Regions from separate parts of the Comamonas jiangduensis genome, predicted to be linked through region 1. Evidence: riboswitches for the same ligand, from Rfam matches in the RefSeq annotation. Region 1 holds a riboswitch; each other region holds the start of a gene.

Region 1 (6,613 bases):
CCTGGCACATGTCCTCGGGGAACATGGGCTCAAAACCCAGGTTGCTCAGCGCCTTGTTGGCGTTGTAGTGCATGAAGCGTTTGACGTCTTCGGTGAGGCCGACTGAGTCGTACAGCTCGGCCGCATAGTGGCACTCCAGCTCGTACAAGTCGTACAGCATGCCGTAGGCGGCTGCTTTGGCTTCTTCTTTTTCGGCTTCCGAGAGCTTGGCGTAGGCCAGCTGGAACTTGTAGCCGATGTAGTAGCCGTGCACGGCCTCGTCGCGGATGATGAGGCGAATCAGATCGGCGGTGTTGGTCAGCTTGCCGCGGCTGGACCAGTACAGCGGCAGGTAAAAGCCCGAGTAGAACAAGAAGCTCTCCAGGCACACGGAGGCAATCTTTTTCTTCAGCGGCGTTTCCATGGCCTTGTACTCGGTCAGGATCAGCTCGGCTTTCTTTTGCAGCCAGGGGTTTTCCTCAGACCAGCGGAAGGCCTCGTCGATCTCGGCGGTGGAGCACAGCGTGGAGAAAATCGACGAGTAGCTGCGCGCGTGCACGGCTTCCATGAAGGTGAAGTTGGACAGCACCGATTCTTCGTGCGGTGTGACGGCATCGTGCATCAACGATGGTGCACCCACCTGGTTTTGCACGGTGTCCAGTAGCGTCAGGCCGGTGAACACGCGGATGGTCAGCTGCTGCTCGTTGGGGCGCAGCGTGGCCCAGGATGGAATGTCGTTGGACAGTGGCACCTTTTCGGGCAGCCAGAAGTTGGCGGTGACGCGGTTCCAGATTTCGAGGTCTTTTTCGTCCTCAATGCGGTTCCAGTTGATTGCTTGGGTCAGCAAGGTCATAGCGTTCTTTCAATCGTTGTCATCACAAGGTGCAGGACACGCAGGCGCTCTTGACCTCGGTGCCTTCCAGCGCAAGCTGGCGCAGACGGATGTAGTAAATGGTTTTGATGCCCTTCTTCCAGGCGTAGATCTGCGCCTTGTTGATATCGCGGGTGGTAGCGGTATCGGGGAAGAACAGCGTCAGGGACAAGCCCTGGTCCACGTGCTCGGTGGCTGCGGCATACACGTCGATGATGGCGTTGGGGCCAATCTCGTAGGCGTCGCGGTAGTAGGCCATGTTGTCGTTCGAGAGGAACGGCGCAGGGTAGTACACACGGCCAATCTTGCCTTCCTTGCGAATTTCGATGCGCGAGGCAATCGGGTGGATCGACGAGGTGGAGTTGTTGATGTAGCTGATGGAGCCTGTGGGTGGAATGGCCTGCAGGTTGCGGTTGTACAAACCGTGTTCCATTACATCGGCCTTGAGTTGTGCCCAGTCTGCGCGCGTAGGCAGCTGCATGCCATTTTTGGCGAACAGCGCGCGCACGGTCTCCGAAGTGGGCAACCAGTCGCGGCTGATGTATTTGTCAAAATAGCTGCCGCTGGCATAGGTGGACTGACTAAAGCCCACAAAGCGCTGCTTTTTCTCCTGTGCCAGCAGGCAGGAAGTGCGCAGACAGTGGTAGGCCACGGCAGCGAAGTAGACGCTGGTGAACTCCACTGCTTCGGGCGTGTCGTAGTGCACTTTTTCACGGCCCAGGTAGCCGTGCAAGTTCATTTGACCCAGGCCGATGGCGTGGCTGTCGTCATTGCCTTGGCGCACCGAGGGTACTGAGTTCACGGCACTCATTTCAGAGACGGCCGTCAGCGCACGGATAGCGGTTTCCACGGCGTCGCCCAGGTTGCCGCTGTCCATCACGGTGGCAATGTTGAGTGAGCCCAGATTGCAGGAGATGTCGTTGCCAATTTCCTCGTAGTTGAGGTCTTCGTTCAGCACCGAGGGGGTGTTGACCTGCAAGATCTCCGAGCACAGGTTGGACATGTTGATGCGCCCGGCAATCGGATTGGCACGGTTGGCTGTATCTTCAAACAGGATGTAGGGGTAGCCGGACTCGAACTGAATTTCCGCGATGGTCTGGAAGAACTCGCGCGCCTTGATCTTGGTTTTCTTGATGCGCGGGTCATCCACCATGGCCTTGTAGTGCTCGGTCACCGAGATATCGGCAAACGGCTTGCCGTAGACGCGCTCCACGTCGTACGGCGAGAACAGGTACATGTCCTCGTTTTTCTTGGCCAGCTCAAAGGTGATGTCTGGAATCACCACGCCCAGCGACAGCGTCTTGATGCGGATCTTTTCGTCGGCGTTTTCGCGCTTGGTGTCCAGAAAACGCATGATGTCCGGGTGGTGGGCATTCAAGTACACCGCACCTGCGCCTTGGCGTGCGCCCAGCTGGTTGGCGTAGGAGAAGCCGTCTTCCAGCAACTTCATCACAGGAATGACGCCAGAGGACTGGTTTTCAATACCCTTGATGGGGGCACCCAGCTCGCGTAGATTGCTCAGCAGCAAGGCCACGCCACCACCGCGCTTGGATAGCTGCAGGGCCGAGTTGATGCCGCGGCCAATGCTTTCCATGTTGTCTTCCAGGCGCAGCAAGAAGCAAGACACCAGCTCGCCACGCTGGCGCTTGCCGGCGTTCAGGAAGGTGGGGGTGGCAGGCTGAAAGCGGCCCGCGATGATCTCGCCCATCAGCTTCATGGCCAGCTTTTCATCACCCCGCGCCAGGGCCAAGGAGACCATCACCACGCGGTCTTCGAAGCGCTCCAGATAGCGCTTGCCGTCACGCGTTTTCAGGGTGTAGGCCGTGTAGTACTTGTAGGCGCCCAAGAAAGTGGGAAAGCGAAATTTCTTGGCATAGGCGGCCTTGAAGATGGCCTCCACAAAGGCCGGGGTGTAGGCATCCAGCACCTCGCCTTCGTAATAGTCTTCGGAGCGCAGGTAGTCCAGCTTTTCTTCCAGCGAGTGGAAGAACACGGTGTTTTGGTTGACGTGCTGCAGAAAATATTGGCGTGCTGCCATGCGATCCGCATCAAACTGAATTTGGCCTTTGTCATCCGGCAAATTCAGCATGGCATTCAGCGCGTGAAAGTCCAGCTTGGTCGAAGTAGGGGTCATGGGGGTCATAACGCAGCGTCCAAGACGTTGGGAATAGGGTTAATGAGAAAGTGTTGGTCGATGTGCTGCAGGCGCTGCCAATCCGTGCTGGTGCCAGCCATCTCCACGCGGTGCAGCAAAGGCACTTGGCATTTGTGCGCAATCACGTCACCGGCTTGCGCAAAGGCCACGCCGAAGTTGCGATCACCGCACGCCACCACGGCGCGCAACCACTGACGACGCTCCGGCGCGTTCAAAAAACGGATCACCGCCTTGGGTACGGCGCCTTTGCCTGCGGCATCACCAAAAGACGGTGTGACCAAGATGAAGGGGCTGGTGATGACGGGCATGTCGTCTTCCACCAGGCGCGGAATGCGCGTGCCGGCCAGCCCGGCATTGCGCAGCAGTCGTTCGGTATTGCCAGTTTTGGAGGAGTAGAAGACCCAGCGCGCCATCTCAGGCGGTGGTCAGCGCGGAAAGGCGGTCAGGGCGGAAGCCACTCCAGTGCTCTTCTCCAACTTGCACCACGGGCACTTGGCGGTAGCCCCAGGACTGAATCAGGGTGGCTGCAGCGGTGTCTTGCGTCACGTCGATGACTTCGTACTCGGTGCCTTGGCGGTCCAGAGTGCGCATGGTCATGGAACATTGAACGCAATTGGGTTTGGAGAAAATTTTGATCATGAAGCCTACAGGAACTACCAAAACGGGCGCGGTGCAGGGCTCAGATGCAAGTCAGCACGCATGACGGCGCATTGCGCAGCAAAAGGCTGCGCCAAAGCATATGCGTGCAGAAGATGTACTGCCACCCAGGCGACCCCGCCTGTACAGATAAAGAAAGCGCGGCAGCCAGGGCTGCAAGCGCTGCGTGTTGGCCGGTATCCAGACTGTGGGTAGGGGTGACACTCCTTCCCGAAGAACAAACCTCAGTGGCTGTCCGTGTCACTTTGCGTGCAAGCCAAACTTGCAACGCACCGCACTTACTGTTGCGGGGGCAGTTCAGGTTAGGGCGCAGAACAAAGCGCCTCCTGATTCCCGTTTAACACCGTGTCTGAGGGGCTCAGATTGGTGCACCAACGCGTTCAATTCTAAGCCGAATCGCCGGTGTAAATCGCCTGATGAGCCGGTCGCAAGAGACGTGCGCAAAGCGCGCCAAAGTGGTATGGGTGGCGCCGTTGGCACCGCACGTTTCAGAAAGGGGAGCGAACTTTTTTATTTGAATTCACGGGCTTGCACCATGAAAGAGTGCAGGTCTCCCGAGTCACTTTCGTTGTTTCGGATGCCCAAATAAATTTGCTTGGCGCTGCCTTTGGGGCCCATCTTTATAGGGGTAATCAGTAAATTCTCCGCATACTCTTGCACCAGCCACCGAGGCAGGGCACTCACCCGCGTCCGCTGGCCACCAGCTTGCCTCGTGATGTCAGTGGTTTCAATGGTCTTGTGCTTCTTGGGCGTGATGACTGCAGGCAATAAAAACTGTTTGTAGATGTCCTGGCGCTCGATGGGCACAGGGTAGGTCATCAAGGTTTCTTTGGCCAGATGTTGGGGCTCGATATAGGGCTTGGAGGCCAGGGGCGGTCGCTGGCTGCTACCAAAACTTGTTCCTAGCCAAACACTTCCTCAAACCGCAGCCTCGGTTTGAACACCGGATCGGGGGGGGGCAGCAAATCAATTTCAAAGCCCTGTAAGGCGCCGATGCCGCCAAACTGAAATTTCTGGCGCATGTCCACATCCACATCCACATCCACATCCACATCTGGCGATTGTTGCAAGTAGGGTCTCACCATCTTGAGCAGCCACTCGTAGCACGTATGACACTCCATAGCAATCCGCAGCGCGCAGCGTTCACCATGTGCAAACTGGGCCAAGCGTTCTTCGGCCGGTTGCAACTGCTGTAACACCCGCTGGGCGCCAGTCCGCGACGCGTTTTCACTTTCAAAACCGGTGGCACCTGTCCGCTGTGGACTGTGTATGAGGCCTTCGCTCAACCAAGCAGCATCTTGCCGCATTTGGCTGGCATGCCCGACGGGCGTGTGTCTCTCTGGGTGGCAAGGTGTATTCCAAAGGTTGGGATTTGCGCAACCAAGAAGCAACCACACCGGTTGGCATGGGTGCAAAGTGTGCGAGTGCCAGTTATGCCCCCAGCGGGCTTTTCCGTTTGTGGGCAAAGCTTTGCAAGCGAATGAAACCCAAAGGGGTTTTGTTCCTTACGCTTAGGGCGTGTCACCCAAGCTTGAGCAGGCCATTGAAGGGTTTTGACAGGGATGCAAGGCAAGGCGCAGTAGTGGCGCAGCAAAACTGCAGCATTGCCTGCCGCTACAACGCAGCAGACCGCCTCCATTATTCAATGCCCTGATGTGAAAGTTTTCTAGGGTAACTCCATAAAGCTACCTCCATGCTCTGCTGCATGGGGGGCCGGGTGCATGAAAGCGCAGCATTGCACGCCTGCTTGGCGGGCCTTGTCAGGGTGAGGCGCCTCCCCATACGTCAAAAAAATATTGACAGCAGTGTGGGCTGTTCAAGGGGGGCTCAAGGGTGATCCAAAGTAGGACAAGAGGTTCCGCCAGCGATCTGCTTAATGCGTTTCACGATGTAGGAGATGTGACATCCGACATGGAATCAGTTTGCTGATGCCGACGCAATATCAATGGCCCGGCTGACTGGCGTACAGGCCTGTACTTCTCTCTGCAACAGTTGGGCTAGGGTTTGCATGTACGACGGAGTTGGTGATTTGTTAAAACAATGAATTGCGACTATTAATAAATATTTACTTATCTGTTCGGTTCCTCTGGCTTCACTCGCAATGGCTTTCGTCCTTTAAGGAGTGCATCATGACTTTCCGCCTCAATCTTGATGATATTTCGCGCATCCTCACCAGCATTCAAGTCGCTGAGCGACACGTGCAGTCGGGTTATCTGGAACAGACCGATTTGATGGGTAACCCACTCAACAATTTAGTGCCACTAGGCTTGCGCACGGTCAGCGGTCAGTACAACAACTTGATCCATCAGGGATATGGTTCGGCCGACCAATTCATGCCGCGTTTGCTGACGCCAACGTTTCAAGACGCTGAAATCAACCCGCGAACTGGGCAATCGACTTCTTATGCGCAGACCGCGGGGAGCGTTTACGACTCACAGCCGCGCACAATTAGCAACCTCATTTCAGACCAATCCGCAAACAACCCTGCTGTGCTGGTTGCGGCTTTTACTGCACTGGGCTCAACAGATCCCTACGCTGATGCAGCCACCTACACTGCTGCACGCCAGGCAGCGCAGGATGCAGCCACTGCACTGCAGGCATTGCAGGATGCGATAGGTGGCGGCGCCGACTTGACTGCTTTGCAAGCGGCCTACGATGCGGCCGCGTTACAGGCCAGTAGCGATCGTGCCGCAGCCACCAATGCCCAGGCAGCAGCTGATGCAATCAACGATGGTGCAGAAACCAGCCTCGCCACAGCACAGCAAAACCTCACGAATGCAATTGCGGCCGAAGCGGCGGCTGACATGGCTACGAGCGCGGCTGCTACACAACTCGTAGCTGCACAGAGCGCTCAGGCTGTCGCGCAGGGCGCATACAACGCCAAGCTTGGCGCGAGTAATGCGGCGCTGGCTAACCTCAACGCTACGAATAGTCTGTTGACGACCTCGACC
Region 2 (6,613 bases), on a different contig from region 1:
CGAACAAGCACCGGGAGGTGATCAAGGAGTTTGGGCGCTTTCCGCACCGCAACCCCATCCTGGGCCGCGAGAGTACGGCGGCAGAGAAGGTGTATTTGAGCAAGCCGGGGGCGGGGTTTTAAGGCCCGCTCACACGAGGCCAAATGCTTGGTTTTGGGTGCTTGGCGTTGCTGGACTGAGCGTGCGGGTACTGCCTTCTTGGCTTTGCGCGCTGTTTCAATCACCAATCGCCAACTTCCAGCCGCCAACCGGTGGTTGGCTGGGTAGGGGCGCGGCTGTGTAGTTAGGTAGCTGGTAGAGGTGATGCGCCCATCTGCTCGATCAACAGGCGCATAAAAAAAGCTGCTGAGGCCCATGCCCCGCAGCTTTTTTTTATGGTGTTTTTGGCCTCTGGCGCTTGTGGGGCAAGCGCTTGCAGCTATGTATTTTTAGTTCTTGGTAGGGCGGCGGCCAGTGAGCGACCAGCCTGCGTGCATGTTCTTTTTGTCGTTTTCATATTCCCAGTTGGTGCCGCAGCGCTCGCAGACATACCGGGTGATGGTGACGGTGCCGGTTTCACGCTCGCGCTTGTAGTTGTCGCCCTGGGTCAGCTCGACGTGGCCGGGGGCTTTGCGCCAGTTGCGCTGGATACCGGCGCAGGCATCGCACATTTCGATTTTTTTGAGTTCAGAGGCGCGGTCGTTATCTTGGGTCATGGTGTTCTGGGGCGTTCAAGGCGGCGTGCGCGCAAGGCGCGTATGGGCCATGACTGTACCTAAATCAGCCAACAAACGCTGGCACAGGGGTGCTTTGCGGGGCGCGCTCAGTGCTGCAAAACCCACGGCCAGCGGGCGGCATAGCGCGCTGGTGTGCGCCACGCGGGGCAACACCTGTTCCAATTGAGGGTTTGCACCATGGTGAGGGCGCCGGTGCACGGGGCGGCGGAGTGTGCCCTCGTTCGGATTCCTTGTGTCGGTGGTATGCGGCAGTGGGGTGCCCGCGCTGTGGCAGCGCTGGTGAGCGGGGCGGTGACACCGCAGCCATTTACAAGATTGAGGAGGATACGAATGACCGCTAACACCCCAACGCTGGTGATGTTTGCCATCTATCTGTTTGGCATGCTGCTGATCGGATGGCTGGGCTACCGCGCAACCCAGAATTTGTCGGACTACATCTTGGGCGGTCGCAGCCTGGGCAGTGTGGTGACGGCGCTGTCGGCAGGCGCGTCGGACATGAGTGGCTGGCTGCTGATGGGCCTGCCCGGCGCGGTGTTTCTCTCGGGTTTGTCGGAGGCATGGATTGCCGTGGGCCTGTGCGTGGGTGCCTGGCTGAACTGGCGCTTTGTGGCGGCACGCCTGCGGGTGTACACCGAAAAGGTGGGCAACGCGCTGACGCTGCCCGACTATTTCACCAACCGTTTTGAAGACCAAAGCAGCTTGCTGCGCATCGTCACGGCGGTGGTGATTTTGGTGTTTTTCACCATTTACTGCGCCTCGGGCGTGGTAGCGGGTGCGCGGTTGTTTGAGTCGATGTTTGGCATGGATTACCAGACCGCCCTGTGGGTGGGTGCGGTGGCCACCATGGCCTATGTGTTCATCGGCGGCTTTTTGGCCGTGAGCTGGACGGACACCATCCAGGCGGCCCTGATGATTACGGCGCTGATCCTAGCGCCCTTGATGGTGATTTACGCCGATGGCGGCGTGGCGGCATCGGCTGATGTGATTGCAACTGCACGCCCCGGCGCGTTTGACATGGTGGCCAATCTGGATGTGATTGCCATCGTCTCGCTGCTGGCCTGGGGCCTGGGCTACTTTGGCCAGCCGCACATTCTGGTGCGCTTCATGGCGGCAGAGTCGGTCAAAACCATTCCCAACGCCCGCCGCATTGGCATGACCTGGATGGTGCTGTGCCTGGGTGGCGCAGTGGCCGTGGGCTTTTTTGGCATTGCCTTCTTTGGCGCACGCCCCGAGATTGCCGCAGGCGTGAACGCCAACGCAGAAACGGTGTTCTTGGAAGTGACCAAGCTGCTGTTCAACCCCTGGCTGGCGGGCGTGCTGCTGGCGGCGGTGCTGGCGGCGGTGATGTCTACCTTGTCGTGCCAGTTGCTGGTGTGCTCCAGCGCGCTGACGCAAGACATCTACAAAACCTTCTTGAACAAAACCGCCAGCGACCAGCAACTGGTGTGGTTTGGCCGCGCCATGGTGTTTGCGATTGCCGTGGTGGCCATCGTGATTGCGCAAGACCCCAACTCCAAAGTGCTGGGCATGGTGAGCTACGCGTGGGCCGGCTTTGGCGCCGCGTTCGGGCCGATTGTGCTGTTCTCGGTGCTGTGGAAGCGCATGACCCGCAACGGCGCACTGGCGGGCATGGTGGTGGGCGCTGTCACCGTGCTGCTGTGGAAGAGCTATGGCGTGCCCATGAAGGACGTTTATGGCATCTTCCGTCTGTATGAAATCGTGCCCGGTTTTGTGCTGTCGTCGATAGCGATTGTGGTGGTCAGCCTGATGGGCAAAGCACCTTCGGCGCAGATGCAAAAAATTCACGCCGAGGTCGACCAAGAAGTGGCTGCACACGGTCAGTAATGGCGTTGCACCCCCGTTGTGGCCCTTGGGGCCTGCGGGTGCCGGGGCCGCAACTGCGGCTCGGTGTTTGAGGAGTAAAAATGGCTGCCAGCGCTGATGTAGATTGCGCTGGCAGCTATTTTTTTGTGTGCGTAAAGCTTCAGATCCAACCGAAAAAAGCGGCGGTTTGTGGGCGTCGCCAGTGCCGGGTTGTTAGATCGCTGCGACAAGGTGGGGCTGACAAGCGGCATAGAATCGCTGCTTTTGGTGCTCGCAACGTCGTTCTGACGTTGCAGTTAAACGGGAAACATGGATACGCAGGCGCTTGCGCGCCCACGTATTGCATGTACTGCCCCCGCAACAGTGTGTGCATGGGTTCTCAGGAACCAGCCTGTCCGCTTTGCCACTGGAGCTGATTGCTCTGGGAAGGCTGTGACAGTCGGTGCATCAGTCTGGATACCGGCCAAAAAAGGTTCGGCTCTCACCCAGAGTCGGTGTTGTGTGAAGCACGGCGGGGACGCCTGTGCCAACTGATGTGAACTCCATGAAAAACTTTGATTCCTTCTCGCTGGAAGGTACGTCTGCACGCGCTTGTGCGCGCTTTCCTATGGCTGCTGTGGCGCTGGCCGCTTTGACTTTGGCCCAGTCTGCCGTCGCGCAAGACGCCAAGATGGCTACGACGGTGGTGACGGCAACACGCTCTGAAACCAAACTGGATGAAACGCTGGCGGATGTGCGCGTCATTACGCAAGAGCAGATCAGCAATTCGGCTGGGCGTTCTCTGGCCGAAGTGCTGCAGCGTTTTGCCGGTGTGCAGATGTCGAGCAATGGCGGGCGCGGTAATACGCAGAGTGTTTCTATCCGCGGAAGCAAGCAAGTGATTTTGCTGGTGGACGGCGTGCGCTTTGGATCTGTGACGGATGGATCGCCCTCGTTGTCCTCTTTGCCACTAGAGAGTATTGAGCGCATTGAGGTGGTGCATGGCCCTGCTTCTGCGTTGTATGGCAGCGATGCGATTGGCGGTGTCATTCAAATTTTCACCAAACAGGGCAAGGGCGCCAAGCAGGCATTTGTGCCTTATGCGTCGGCCACTGTGGGTCAATCTGCCTACAAGGACGCGAGCGCAGGGTTTGCGGGTGCACAGCAAGGCTGGAATTACAGCCTGAATGTGGCACGGGTATTGGATCCAGGCTTTTCTTCGACGAATGCGAAAAGTGGCTCTTTCAACGCAGACAAAGACAAGTACCACCAAACTTCGGTCACGGCGGCTTTGGGCTATGCATTCAATGATGCTTGGCGCCTGGATGCCAACTTGATGCGCGCCGACGGCTATGCGGAGTTTGACAACGGCGCCACCAAAGCTTCGTGGGTGGATTCCGATGCAGGAACAGGCCAACTCAAGCTGACAGGCAAAGTTAACGATATCTGGACAACCAGCTTGAGCACATCGTCGTCGAGTGACAAGTTGCGCTCCTATGACCGTGCGTTGGTGACCAAGGTGCTCACCGATTCGCTGTACCAGACCAAGCAAAAAGAATACAAGTGGAGCAACGAGTTCAAGACCCCCGTTGGTATCGCCATTGCGGGAGTGGAACGACTGGAGCAAAAAGTCAATTCCACGACGGAATACGACAAAACCAAACGCACCACGGATGCTGTTTACGCAGGCTTGAATGGCAGCTATGACCGTCATAGCTGGCAAGTGAATGTGCGCAGCGATGACAACTCGCAATTCGGTCGCTTTGAGACGTGGGGCATTGGCTATGGCTTCCAGCTGCTGCCCTCTTTGCGTGCTTATGCCTCGCGTGGCAAGAGCATCAATGCGCCCACGTTCAATCAGCTGTACTGGCCTGCAGACCCTATGTGGGGCGGTGGTGGCAACCCCAATCTGCAACCGGAAGAGGGACGGAATACGGAGTTGGGGCTGCACTGGACGCTGGACGGCCATGCCTTCAAGTTGGCGCGCTTTGACAACAAGGTGAGCAACCTCATCGTGTGGGGGACGACGGTTGAAAATATTGATCATGCCCGGATGAAGGGCTGGTCGCTGGGATACAGCAAGTCGCTGGATACGTGGCAATTTGCGGCGTCCTACGATTACCTTGATTCCCGCGACAGTCTCGGTGAGCGCATTACACGCCGTATGCCAAAGCAGCAAGCCACTGTCTCGGTAGACAAAACATGGGGTGCTTGGAAGCTGGGTGCCAATGCCTTGTACGTGGGTAATCGCACCGATCTGTTTGGATACCCTTCCAAGAAGGTCGTGCTCAAGAGCTATGCCACGTTGGATGCTTATGCTGAATACAAGTTTGCAAAGGAATGGGCAGTGCAAGCACGTGTTGCCAATCTGACCGACAAGCAATACGAAACGGCGTATGGCTATAACCAGCGTGGCCGTGCAGGCTATCTGACTTTGAAGTGGTCACCCCGCTAATTCTTGTCAGCCCCGGCTTGGTGCGGTGCACCAAGCCATCAGCCAAGCGCACAGATTTGCTTCTGTGCGCTTTTTTGTGGGCGCTTGCTGGGGTTTGCCCGTAGAGGTTTTATGAAATCAAGCAAAAACTGGGATGAGGTCTGCTACCCCTTCATCCACGAAACCGCATCGCTGTGCGACTTTGAAGTGACGACGGATGAGTGGTGCACGCTGATTGGGATGGCCTTTTCGGCAACGCCCGCAGACTTGGCTGACATTGCCGAAGATCTCGCGCACATACAACCACTGGCTTTTCATGTGAATGGATCGATTCGCGGCAAGCTGGCGATTGAAGAGGCCGATGTGCAGTGGGTGCTGCAGCGCATGCAGCACTACCGCCAGGCGTTGGGCGAGCGCGAGCATGTGTTTGTGCTTCCACGCGGTACAGCACCTGTGCCGCAATTGCACCAGGCACGATCGGCGGCGAAAAAGGCGATTCGTGCGATGGTGCGTGTAGCGCAAGAGGGGCGTGACGTGCCAGAGGTGTTGCCACGCATTTGCAATGCGTTGTGCAATCTGTTTTTTCTCATGACGTTGACGGTGAATAGGCGCCGAGGGCTGGAAGAAGTGCCCTTCGTGAGCAAGAGCTACAAAGCCCGCTAGGGCCTAAAAAACTCAGCGCGTATGCACCACGCTGGCATCGATTTCCCCGTAGACCGTGATGCCGCTGGGGGTGTTGGCGGTCGTATCAGAGGCGGGGTAGTAATCACGGTGCGCGCAGCCACCCAGCGTGAGTGCGATGGCGATCCCAAGAAAGTGAAGGTGTTTCATAGCTTGCCCTTTGGGGTCAAGACTAACGGAAACACCGGGGCTGTGGCGTAAGCAGGCGTATCCAGGCGAATGCCTTGGCATACGCATGTGTATGCAGTCTGGGGCGGCGTACCTGGCCTCTCCTGCAAACCTTGGTGCCCTCGGTTTGCTTGGGGTGCAGGGGCTGGCCGGACGTCTGCGTTACGCGCGCGGTGGGATACAGGCCAAGGCCGCTTGCACCACGTTCATGGTGGCCAGTGGGTCGTCACACGCAATCGGGTGGCGCTGGGGCATGCTGCGCAGCCAGGTGATTTGGCGCTTGGCCAGCTGGCGCGTAGCGGCAATGCCTTTTTCGCGCACCAGGTGCATATTGATGTCGGGCGTGCCTTTGCGCGCTTGCCAGTCCAGCTCTTCCCAGACTTGGCGGTAGCCCACACAGCGCATGCTGGGCAGGTCAGGGTTCAGGTCGCCGCGGGCGCGCAGGGCTTTCACCTCGTCAATAAAACCCGCTTGCAGCATGGCGTCGTAGCGCTGGGCAATGCGCGCGTGCAGCCAGGCACGGTCGTTGGGTTCTAAGGAAAAAAGCGTGCAATCGAAGGCAGGCTCTGCGTCAGCAGCTCTCTTTTTTGTATTGTGAAAACTCGACAGTGGTTGACCGGATACCTTCCACACTTCCAGCGCACGCTGAATGCGCTGGCTGTCCGCGGGGGCCAGGCGGGCGGCGGTTTCGGGGTCTACCTGGGCCAGCTCGGCATGCATGGCGGGCCAGCCGCGCTCGGCAGCCTGCGCATCAATCTGGGCGCGCACGGTGGGGTCTGCGGCGGGCATTTCGTCAATGCCATCCAGCAGC
Region 3 (6,613 bases), on a different contig from region 1:
TTGTCCCACGCAGCCTGGTTGGGAATGGTGCTCACAATGTCCACATGATTCACGCAAAGGAGTGCACATGTGGACACGACGTTTAATGTGGATTGTTTGGCCCGCTTTTTTGGCAGCTGGTGTGATGGAAATGCTGGTGTTTGCCGCATTCGACCCGCACGATATGTTGTGGCTGGGGCAAGGGATTGAGCTATCTCGCACGGCGATTTATACCCTGGCCTTTTTTGCTTTTTGGGTGGTTTTTGTGGTTGCTGGATATTTGACGGTTTTGCTGTCTATTTCTGCTTCAGAAGTGAACGCCCAGCCTAGCATGTAACGAAGATAGTGTTGTGGCAGTCGCGGCATAAAAAACCGCCCATAAAAAAACCTCCCAGCGTAGGCTTGGGAGGTTTTTTTATGGGAAAGCCAGAGCGCTTACTTGTTGCACTCGTGCTGGCTGTTGACCAAGCGCTGCAGTGCAGCAGTGTCCAAAATGCGCACGTGGCGCTGTTTCACCTCAACCATGCCTTCTTCCACAAATTTGGAGAAGGTGCGGCTGACTGTTTCAAGCTTCAGGCCCAGGTAGCTGCCAATTTCTTCGCGTGTCATACGTAGCACCAGTTCAGACGAGGAGAAACCGCGTGCATGCAGGCGTTGTACCAAGTTCAGAATAAAAGCAGCCAAGCGCTCTTCGGCACGCATGCTGCCCAGCAGTAGCATGACGCTGTGTTCACGCACAATCTCGCGACTCATGACCTTGTGCACATGGCTTTGCAAGGCCGTCACTTCACGCGAAATTTCTTCCAATCCGTCAAAAGGCATGACGCAGACTTCGGCATCTTCCAGTGCTACGGCATCACAGGTGTGGTGGTCATTGACGATGCCGTCCAGGCCAATGATTTCACCAGCCATCTGGAAGCCAGTCACTTGGTCGCGACCATCCTCTGTGGCCACGCAGGTTTTGAAAAAGCCCGTGCGAATGGCGTACAGCGATGTGAATGCTTCTCCGTTGCGAAACAGTGTTGCTCCGCGTTTGACTTTGCGGCGGGTAGCCACAATGTCATCGATGCGCTGCAACTGTTGCTCATTCAGGCCCATGGGCATGCAGAGTTCACGCAAATTGCAGTTGGAGCAGGTAACTTTGATGGTTGGAGGAGTCATGTACTCGAAAGCCCAAGAGTCTTGTGTAAGAAGATGACTTGTGCAGTTAAAAAATCAGATAAGAGACTATGGGATAGCTCGAAGGAGTAAGGAATGATGTCGCTCAAATTGTGACATTCCTTGTACATCAACCTCTTGATTCACGTCAAGGATAAACGTGGCCGATTGTTGCAAAGTATGGTCATCAAGGAAAAGATTCATTCATGACCGTCGTCACCCCCGAACTCTTGCGTCGTTATGACGTGCCAGGCCCGCGCTACACCTCTTATCCCACTGCGGATAGGTTTGTGGAGGCGTTTGGTGATAGTGACTATATCTTGGCGTTGAAGCAGCGCAAAGTTGCAGCTGCTGTAAACCAGCCGATGTCGCTCTATGTGCACATTCCATTTTGTGACTCCCTGTGTTACTACTGCGCGTGCAACAAGATCATCACTAAGCACCATGAACGTGCTGTGACATACATGCGCTATTTGGAGCGCGAAATTGATTTGCATCTGCAGCACTGTGGTCGTGGGCAGGTTGTGAGCCAGTTCCACGTGGGAGGCGGCACGCCCACTTTCTTGACAGACGATGAGCTGCGTAACCTGTGGCGCATGCTGCGTGAGCGGTTTGTGTTTGAGGCGGCGGGTGAGTACTCGATCGAAGTTGATCCACGCACAGTGACGCGTGAACGCCTGGCAGTGCTCAAAGAAATAGGCTTTAACCGCTTGAGCTTTGGGGTGCAAGACTTTGATCCGGAAGTGCAAAAAGCGGTGCACCGTGAGCAGCCTGCGGAGCAGGTGTTTGATTTGGTGGCTGCTTCGCGCGAACTGGGCTTTCAGTCGGTGAATGTGGATTTGATTTACGGCTTGCCCAAGCAAAATCCCGAATCGTTTGCTCGCACGCTCAAACAGGTGACAGAGTTGCGCCCAGATCGTATTGCGCTGTATGCCTATGCGCACTTGCCAGAGCGCTTCAAGCCACAGCGCCGTATCTTGCAAGCAGACTTGCCATCAGCCCCCGACAAGGTGGGTATGTTGTCTTCTGCCATAGAAAGCTTTATTGAAGCTGGCTACGTTTATGTGGGAATGGATCACTTTGCGTTGCCGGAAGACGCATTGGCGATTGCGAAACGCCAAGGTCGCTTGCACCGTAATTTCCAAGGCTATAGCACGCAGCCAGACTGCGATTTGATCGCCTTGGGCGTTTCCGCGATTGGTCGCGTGGGTGCAACCTACAGCCAAAATGCCAAGACGCTGGAAGAGTATTACGACCTTCTGGATCAAGGGCGGCTGCCTGTTGTCCGTGGGCTCGCGTTGACCCGCGACGATACGATTCGCCGTGCCGTCATCATGACGATCATGTGCCAGGGCGAGCTGTTTTTTGAATCTATCAACAGCGCTTGGCTGATTGATTTCAAGCAGTACTTTGCTGCTGAAATCGAAGCTTTGGCTGCGCAGCAAGACGAAGGTTTGGTAGAAATTACGGACGACTGCCTCACGGTGACTGCCAAGGGCTGGTTCTTTGTGCGCGGCGTAGCCTTGGTCTTTGACCGTTATTTGCAAGCAGACCGCAACAGAGCCAGGTTCTCGCGGATCATCTGATCCCTATGACTTTTTCTTTGCTTTGGACCGCTTTCTTTATGGGGCTCGTGGGGGGGCCCCATTGTCTTGCCATGTGTGCAGCCCCTTGTCATGCCGTCATTCAAGGCCATGGCACGGCGGTGCAAATGCACGGCAAGTTGTCGCGGCACACCACGGTATGGAACTGGAGTGCGCTTCAATTCCATATGGGCCGTCTGGCTGGCTACGGTGTCTTAGGAGCCATTTCTGCTTTTGCCATGGAGCAGGTAGCATGGTTTTCTGATCAAACTTCTGCCTTGCACCCGGTGTGGGTGGTGATGCACTTGGCGATTTTGGCTTGGGGGCTGTTGATGCTATTCCAAGGCCAGCAGCCAGCTTGGCTGGAGCGCGCTGGCCGGGCTATGTGGCAGAAGGTGCAGCCCGTACTTTCGATGCGCGGTGGAGCGCTTTTTGCAGGTATGTCTTGGGCGTTCATGCCTTGTGGGCTGCTGTATTCCGCTATCTTGGTGGCCGCCTTAAGCGGTGCTGTCTGGGCGGGTGCTGTCAGCATGGTGGCATTTGCCGTCGGTGGGGCATTGTGGCTGGCAGGAGCACCTCTGGCTTGGCGCTGGCTCAGTGGCAGAGTGGGGCGCTGGCGTGCAGACTGGGGTACACGCGCAGCAGGCCTGATGTTGGTGGCGGCGTCACTATGGGCACTGTGGATGGACTTGATCTACAAGCCATCAGTGTGGTGCCGTTAATTTTTTGGGAATGTGGCAGATGCGCCGAGAAGGTGTCTGCAAAACCGCCGAGCCCTCAACCTGAACCGGGGGTTCAGGTGGGCGAGAGCAACCTAGCGTTGGGTTCGTCTGACGCGAGACGATCACGCTTGCTAGGCAATGTATCAAGCCCGTGCTCAATGAGCATTGGTTCAAGGCAATATAAAGCCCGGCGGATTGCAGACGGTTCTGATTTTACTGGTTTTCAGGGACTGCGAAAGGCAAGTCCACTTCACTCGCGTTGTCTAAATGGGTGACCAAGCTCTCGGCGACTTCTTTTGCCTCGGGTGGGGCAGCAAGGTCTTGCAAGGCAGCTTCTGCGCTGGTTGGTGCTGTGGGTTTTTCGTGCAGAGCTAGCGCTTCATCCAGGCGCAGGGTGAGCTGGCGGGCGGCTGCATGCTCTTGATGCAGTTGGGCCTCGAGGTTTTGCAGGCGCTCTGCTTGAGCATCCGCTTGGGCTGTATCCGTGGTGCCTTGCAGTTGCGCTAACTGTTGCTGCAAGGCTTGGAGTTGTTGACGGAGCTCCAAATTTTCAAAAGCCAAATTCACAGCCAGCAAAACACCCACACGCTCTCTAGAGCGCAGCTTGGTGGTGTCGAGCATCTGCTGAAATTGCTGATCCACGCGCTCAACAGCTTCTAACAGCTGTGCTTCTCGCCCATCTGGGCAGGAGAGCACGTAGTGTTGGTGCAGGATTTGCGTGTCTAGCTGGCTCAAGACGCCTCCCGGTTGGCTGGTAATCGTTCGATCAAGTCATCCACGCGCGCGCGCGCTGCTTTGAGGCGAGATTGCAAGGAGTCACGCTCTTTGCGCACAGCCTCAATTTCTTCGGTAAGCAGGCGGTTGGTCTGCACCAAAGCCTCGTACTTGGCTAGCAGCAGCTCGACGCGCTCAGCAACGGGGTCAAGAATGGATGTCGTCGTCATGGATGCTCGCAATTGTAGGGCGCGCCCTCAGAGAGAATTGCAAATTTATGGCAGATCACGGGTTATGGTCACAAAAGCTTGTTTCAAGCTGTCAATGACTCAGCTTAGAAGTCAGTAGAGTATTCGTGGCGTGAGGGGCACTACTGTTTGAGATGTGTTTTGGGTGATTAGAATCAGCGCCTATATGTTGGTGCCCGCAACTTGGTTCACAGGTTGCAGTTCAACGAGAAGCAGGGTGGAGATGCTGGCCTTCAGCACTTCCTAGCCTGCGCTGCCCCCGCAACGGTGAGTTCTTGGCGTTAGCACGTAACGCACACACCATCTCATAAGCCACTGAGTGCCTTGAACAAGCATTTGGGAAGGCGATGGTGTTGAGGAACCAGCCCGGATACCGGCCAACATTGGTGCATCTGTCTGTCAGGTGCGTTGTACCCATTGCTGGCGGGGAGGCTGGCGCGGGTGATTTTGCATTTTGTTCTATGCGTTCCAATACTTTACAGGCCCGTTCCTGCGCGCCTGCATGCGCTTATTCTTCCATCATGCTGGCGGTGTGCTGCGCTTATTCTGCGGGTGCTTACGCGCAGTCATCCGCTGCCACGGGTGTCGTGATGGAGGAGACTGTGGTGGCTGCAACACGGTCATCACAGCCGTTGTCGGATACGTTGGCAGATGTCTCGATTGTGGATCGTGAGACGCTGGATCTGAGTGGTGCCGCAGCCTTGGAGGATGTGCTCTCGCGTCTGCCAGGGGTTGAGATGGTGCGTAACGGTGGCCCTGGCTCGACCACTAGCGTGTACCTGCGTGGTGCCAGCAATGAATTTACGGCGGTGTATATCGACGGGATTCGGGTGGATATGCAAAGCGGCTCTGGTGGTGCTCCGTGGGAGGCCATGCCCCTGGAGGCTATTGAGCGTGTGGAGGTGCTGCGTGGTCCAGCCGGTGCGGTGTATGGCTCGGATGCGATTGGTGGCGTGATTCAGATCCTGACCCGCAAGGGCGAGGGGCCTGCACGCCCTTCGGTCAGCGTGGGGGCGGGCAGCTACGGCACCCGCAACGGTGCGGCGAGCCTCAGCGGTGGAAACGGTGTGGTGGATTACGCGCTGGGTGTGTCGTACGCCGAGGCGGATGGATTCAGTGCCCGTACCCGACCCCAGGACAATCCGGATGATGATGGCTACCGGCGTAAGTCGGCACGTGCCCGTGTGGGGCTGCAGTTGAATGCAGACCATCGCCTGGAAGGCACGTTGCTGCACAGCACGTCGAATGTGGGGTATGACACTTCCAAGGCGGATGATCGTGCGATCAATTCTTTGAATGCCGCAGGCCTGAGCTGGAGCGCGCAGTGGAGTGCGCACTATCGCACCAAGCTGTCGCTGGGGGAGTCGCGCCAAGAGTATGAGACGCAGCCTTCGCCCTATCAGACCAAAACCCTGCTGCGCAATTATCTGTGGCAGAACGAGTGGCAGGCAGGCATCCACCGATGGAGCGCGACACTGGAGCGGCGTGAGGATCAGTTGACGAATGCCTCCATCACGCCACAGCAGCGGCAGCGCCATCAGAATGCGCTGGCGCTGGGCTGGGGCATGCAGTCGGGAGCGCACACACTGCAGCTGAGCGCGCGCCACGATGTCGATAGTGAATTTGATGGCAAGACCACAGGCAGTGCTGCGTATGCGTATGCGTTGACACCGCAGTGGCGTGTACATGCGTCGACCAGCACAGCGTTTCGTGTGCCCACGCTGTACCAGCGCTTTAGTGCCTATGGCGATGCCAGATTGCGCCCACAGGACAGCAGTAATGCCGAGATCGGCGTGCGCTGGGCGCAAGGCAGCCAGCAGTTCTCGGCTACTGCCTACCGCAACCGTGTGCGCAACCTGATTACGTATGTTGAGGGGAAGGGGGCCTGTGCGAATAAGGGTGGCTGCTATGAAAATGTACAGGCAGCTGTGTATGAAGGCATCACTTTGGCTGGTGCTTACAAGCTCGGTATGGTGCGCTGGAGTGGTTCGCTGGATTTCCAGAATCCGCGCAATGAAACCCTGGACAAGCAGCTGGCACGCCGTGCCAAGCGCCATGCAGTGCTGGCTGCGGACACCATGCTGGCAGGCTGGAATCTGGGGGCGCAGATGCAGGCTTACAGCCAGCGCTTTGATGATGCGGCCAACCGCAAGACTCTGGGCGGCTACACCTTGTGGAACCTGTATGCCAGCCGTAGTCTGGGGCGCGA

The links. Region 1 has a riboswitch for cobalamin ahead of nrdH (glutaredoxin-like protein NrdH). Riboswitches for the same ligand answer to the same signal wherever they lie in the genome.
Region 2: it holds a riboswitch for cobalamin, as region 1 does, so the genes downstream of both, QEP12_RS16430 (TonB-dependent receptor domain-containing protein) here and nrdH (glutaredoxin-like protein NrdH) in region 1, are expected to answer to the same signal.
Region 3: it holds a riboswitch for cobalamin, as region 1 does, so the genes downstream of both, QEP12_RS02165 (TonB-dependent receptor domain-containing protein) here and nrdH (glutaredoxin-like protein NrdH) in region 1, are expected to answer to the same signal.

The regions. Positions count from the first base shown of each region.
Region 1 is NZ_JARXOV010000022.1:61,742-68,354, forward strand. It holds gene nrdF (class 1b ribonucleoside-diphosphate reductase subunit beta) at 1-832, opposite strand, end outside; gene nrdE (class 1b ribonucleoside-diphosphate reductase subunit alpha) at 855-2,993, opposite strand; gene nrdI (class Ib ribonucleoside-diphosphate reductase assembly flavoprotein NrdI) at 2,990-3,418, opposite strand; gene nrdH (glutaredoxin-like protein NrdH) at 3,420-3,644, opposite strand; cobalamin riboswitch at 3,817-4,053, opposite strand; gene QEP12_RS17075 (type 2 periplasmic-binding domain-containing protein) at 4,173-4,469, opposite strand; gene QEP12_RS17080 (hypothetical protein) at 4,565-4,732, opposite strand; partial or broken gene QEP12_RS15485 (short-chain fatty acyl-CoA regulator family protein) at 4,870-5,177, shown strand; gene QEP12_RS15490 (peroxidase family protein) at 5,792-6,613, shown strand, end outside.
Region 2 is NZ_JARXOV010000027.1:5,291-11,903, reverse strand. It holds gene QEP12_RS16445 (DUF924 family protein) at 1-122, shown strand, start outside; gene QEP12_RS16440 (hypothetical protein) at 429-695, opposite strand; gene putP (sodium/proline symporter PutP) at 1,047-2,561, shown strand; cobalamin riboswitch at 2,789-3,022, shown strand; gene QEP12_RS16430 (TonB-dependent receptor domain-containing protein) at 3,085-4,974, shown strand; gene QEP12_RS16425 (cobalamin adenosyltransferase) at 5,086-5,616, shown strand; gene QEP12_RS16420 (hypothetical protein) at 5,629-5,784, opposite strand; gene miaA (tRNA (adenosine(37)-N6)-dimethylallyltransferase MiaA) at 5,965-6,613, opposite strand, start outside.
Region 3 is NZ_JARXOV010000002.1:142,037-148,649, forward strand. It holds gene QEP12_RS02135 (hypothetical protein) at 125-316, shown strand; gene fnr (fumarate/nitrate reduction transcriptional regulator Fnr) at 415-1,140, opposite strand; gene hemN (oxygen-independent coproporphyrinogen III oxidase) at 1,344-2,723, shown strand; gene QEP12_RS02150 (sulfite exporter TauE/SafE family protein) at 2,729-3,442, shown strand; gene QEP12_RS02155 (cell division protein ZapA) at 3,656-4,177, opposite strand; gene QEP12_RS02160 (DUF904 domain-containing protein) at 4,174-4,386, opposite strand; cobalamin riboswitch at 4,558-4,800, shown strand; gene QEP12_RS02165 (TonB-dependent receptor domain-containing protein) at 4,866-6,613, shown strand, end outside.